DNA from 2 places in the Priestia sp. VA7 genome. Region 1 is predicted to be linked to the other one. Evidence: riboswitches for the same ligand, from Rfam matches in the RefSeq annotation. Region 1 holds a riboswitch; the other holds the start of a gene.
What was found. A riboswitch is a leader RNA that binds a small molecule or an ion and turns the genes downstream of it on or off. The one in region 1 is predicted to bind S-adenosylmethionine.
Positions count from the first base shown of each region.

Region 2: linked by a shared signal. The riboswitch ahead of AC0C45_RS10570 (trans-sulfuration enzyme family protein) and the one ahead of AC0C45_RS09510 (hypothetical protein) in region 1 are both predicted to bind S-adenosylmethionine.

Region 1 covers NZ_JBVQPN010000002.1:588,880-591,083, forward strand. The annotation lists gene AC0C45_RS09505 (amidohydrolase) at 1-729, shown strand, start outside; SAM riboswitch class I at 792-893, shown strand; gene AC0C45_RS09510 (hypothetical protein) at 962-1,204, shown strand; gene AC0C45_RS09515 (M20/M25/M40 family metallo-hydrolase) at 1,674-2,204, shown strand, end outside.
Region 2 covers NZ_JBVQPN010000002.1:795,218-797,421, forward strand. The annotation lists gene AC0C45_RS10560 (spore coat protein) at 1-389, shown strand, start outside; gene AC0C45_RS10565 (hypothetical protein) at 454-1,116, shown strand; SAM riboswitch class I at 1,283-1,400, shown strand; gene AC0C45_RS10570 (trans-sulfuration enzyme family protein) at 1,472-2,204, shown strand, end outside.

The sequences.
Region 1 (2,204 bases):
GTTGAAAAAGGTGTGCTCGAAGGAGTAGAAGCGATATTTGGGATGCATAACAAACCGGATCTTCCTGTAGGAACCATTGGTATCAAATCGGGACCTTTAATGGCAAGCGTTGATCGTTTTGAAATTGACATCAAAGGAGTAGGAGGTCACGCGGGCATCCCTGAAAAAACAGTAGATCCGATTGCTGCTGCTGGTCAAATTGTTACTAGTTTACAAACCATTGTCAGCCGTAATCTCAGCCCCTTTCAAAATGTTGTTGTCAGCATAACTCAAATCCATGGAGGGAGCTCGTGGAACGTCATTCCTGACAAAGTAACGCTTGAAGGAACGGTGCGTACCTTTCAAGAAGAAGCTAGAGAAAAAATACCGGGTCTTATGAAACGAACTGCTGAAGGGATTGGAGCAGCTTTCGGGGCTTCAGTAGACGTTAAATGGTATCCATATCTTCCTGTAGTAAACAATGATGATACGCTGGAAAAACTGGCTATTAACGCTGCAGAGAATCTTAGTTATCAAGTCGTAGAAGCTGAACAATCGCCTGGAGGAGAAGACTTTGCCGTATATCAGCAGCATGTACCAGGATTTTTTGTATGGATGGGTACAGCTGGAGAATATGAATGGCACCATCCTTCTTTTTCATTAAATGAAGAGGCATTGCTTGTAGCAGCTTCTTATTTTGCTAATCTAAGCTTTCATTTTTTGAATTCATTCCATTACCGAAAAAATTAAAATATTTTTATTTTTCTATTTACGGGGATGGAATTGTTTGATAAAATAAATTTTAAATTAAAAAGTTATCACGAGTGGACGAGAGATCTGGCTCTTTGACTCCACAGCAACCTACGAATGTAAGGTGCTCCTACCAGCAAAGCATGTGCTTTGGGTGATAAAACGGGTGAAAAACTCATTTTGCATCAAAGCAAAATGAGTTTTTTTTATTTTTCTAAAAGGAGAGGGTTTTATGAGTCATACAGCAGTTGCAGCACATACAGGAGAGAAAGCATTAAAGGAAGCAGTGAAATTATTAGGAAAGCATTATCAAGTAGCTTATCGTGAGTTAGAAACATTTTATGAAATTGTGGTCGAAAACCATGTTCGTACATATGCTGTAGGCATAGATATTAAAGATATACAAAAAGCAAATGAACTAGAAATTTATTCATCATGCTGTTCCAAGCTTGAGCGAGTAGGCTGTCTTTTATAGAAGAAGTCTGCTCGCGCCTCTATTTTTTAAGTGTTTTTAAATAGAAAGCATGGTTTTTGACAAGCAAAGAATCTGGTGGGTATAATCAATACTCAATAGGTTTTAAAATTAATCATAAATTGTCGAAATTTTTACACAAATTAAAGGTTACATTCGAAATGAATTGTGGTATGTTATAAAACAAGAATATTTTATGAAAGGAGCATTGAAATGGAAATGTCTCTTGAACACGGAAACGATGCAGGAAGCGAACAGCTTATTGATCGTATCCTAGACTTTTTAGAAGATGACCAAAAGTAAAAAAAGAGTGTGCGGTGCTATCCCTAGCCGCGCACTCTTTTTTTATCATGTGCGTAAAGGCAGCGCCATACTATGATACATAGGGATAGAATGAAAGGGTCTCTGTCAAAGGGATTGACGAATGGTTTTGTTTGATAGAAAATTTAGAAAAAGGAAAGAGATGAAGGGTATGTCGAACAAAACATCTTTGTATCAAACAAAAGCACAGTTAAAAAAACTTGTAAGCGAATTGGTTTCTATACCTAGCGTGACAGGAACGATGGCAGAAGTGGAAATGGCTGAATCGATAGCGTCGTATTTATTGAAGCTGCCTTACTTTCAAAAAAACGAGCAAGTCGAGCTTCATTCAACAGGAGACGGGCGATCGATTGTCACAGCTTTTGTTCAAGGGGAAATTACGAATAAAACAGTTGTACTAGTAAGTCATTACGATGTAGTGGATGTACAAGATTATGGACAGTGGAAAAAGGATGCTTTTCACGCTGATACATTAACGAGTACTTTTTATAACCATATGGAACAAGTTCCGGCGCACGTACAAAAAGATATGATAAAAGGAGACTGGCTTTTTGGCCGAGGAACGATGGACATGAAAGCAGGCATTGCCTTGCATATCAGTATGGTTGAACGAGCATGCAACGGAGAGTTTGACGGAAACATCCTGCTGCTGTCAGTGCCGGATGAAGAAGTAAATTCGCTT
Region 2 (2,204 bases), 210 kb from region 1:
ATTTATTTACTCATCTATCACACAAATGGGTATCAATCAATGGCGGCGGTCCAGAGGCTGTAGAAGGTGTATTGGTGCAAAGCCGGAATGGTACTTTTACCCTTGTTCAGGACAATCAAGTATTACGCTTACAACCAAGACATGTTAAAACCATTTGTGTAGGAGCAAAGGGATCTTTTAAACAAAATAATAATCAAGATGATGAGCAGAAAGAGGAAAATACAAATACTGAAGACGGAGGATCAGCAGAAGGCACTCCAGAAGGTCGTACAGGAAGAAGCCGCCGCACAGGTTCATATTCGTCAAGAAAAAGCCGCCGCACAGATTCACACTCATCAGCGTCAAGAGAGCAAGTCATCCAAACAAAAAATTATCGCTGGAAAGCATAATGAATAAGAACAAAAAAGGTGCTTATAAAGCACCTTTTCTGTCATATAGGAAAGGGGGAGGAGAATGAGTATCAATCGCTATATTAATAAAATTGTAGAAGTAGATATTTCAGGAAATACTAAGTTTGTTGGCAGACTTGTTGACCTAGGATTAGATGTCATGATTTTGTATAATGGACATGATTATTTGTATATTCCTCTTTTACACATGCATCGTTTGCGGGAAGTATCAGAAGAAGACTATACGGTTTTACGTGAAATAGAAGAGAACTTAATAGAAGAAAGTCAGCGGATTTCTTATCGTAATATTTTACAGCAGGCAAAAGGGAAATTTATTGAAATTTATGTAACAGGAGGAAAATCATTGCATGGCTATATTACAAGCGTGCTGAATGATTATCTTGTGTTTTATTCTCCAGTGTATAAAAATGTCTTTGTTTCTCTGCATCATTTGAAATGGCTTACCCCTTACAGTAATGAGTTAACCCCTTATTCTTTAAGTGACAAAGAGCTCCCAGTAAGACCTGCCTCTGCACCTTTTGTCAGAAACTTTGAAGAGCAGCTTAAAAAATATGAAAATCAACTGGTCGTATTAGATTTAGGGGATCAATCAGAAAAAATTGGCGTACTTAAAGAAGTTTCTAATAATATTGTTGAACTAATTACGGCAAATGGAGAAAGTATGTATTGGAAGTTAGCTCACGTAAAATCTGTACACTTGCCTTAGAAAAAGAGACCTCGCTTTCGTCTCTTTTTTTATGTGCTTATCAGGACAAGTATATTGAATAAACAAATGAGACGATTTAAATTTTTTAGAAAATTATGTTGACAATACAGAAAATCTCTATTAAAGTTATTAACAACAAACGTTAATCACCAACAATTATATAGAACTCTTATCCAGAGTGGCGGAGGGACTGGCCCTGCGATGCCCGGCAACCATCAAATGAAACATTCATTTGAACGGTGCTAATTCCTGTGGAACATCAGTATTGTTCTAACAGATGAGAGAAATCGTGTATAAACGAACACTCTTCCATCTGTGAAGAGTGTTTTTTATTTTGAGTTAAGGAGAGAAATAGATGGAAATTGAAACTTTATTAGTTCGTTCAGGAGTAGGCCGTGACCCTTCAACAGGTTCTATTACAACACCCATTTACCAAGCATCAACATTTGCTCATCCTGCTTTAGGGCAAAGTACAGGATTTGACTATGCACGTACGGCAAATCCTACTCGTACAGCATTGGAAGAAGCAATTGCTGCTTTGGAAAAGGGAGAAGTAGGAGTAGCATTCGCTTCAGGAATGGCGGGTGTAATGGCAGTTTTAGCACTATTTAAAAACGGAGATCATTTAATTGTATCAGAGGATTTATACGGAGGAACGTACCGAGTACTAAATGAAATTTTTTCAGAGCAAGGAATTACTGTTTCGTACGTCAACACAGCCCATCTCGAACAAGTAAAAGATGCGCTTCGTCCCAATACGAAAGCTTTATTTATTGAAACACCTACGAATCCAATGATGCACGTGACTGATTTGCCAGAAGCAATTGCGTTAGCTAAACAGCATGATTTGCTTACTATCGTTGACAATACCTTCATGTCCCCTTATTATCAGCGTCCTTTAGAGCTTGGAGCAGATATTGTGATACATAGTGCAAGCAAATACATTGGGGGTCATAATGATGTAGTTGCTGGTCTTGTAGTGGCTCGATGTAGTAGCTTAGGAGAGAAAATTCGTTTTTATCAAAATGCAGCTGGGGCAATCTTAGGTCCACAGGATAGCTGGCTGTTATTACGCGGTGTTAAAACGC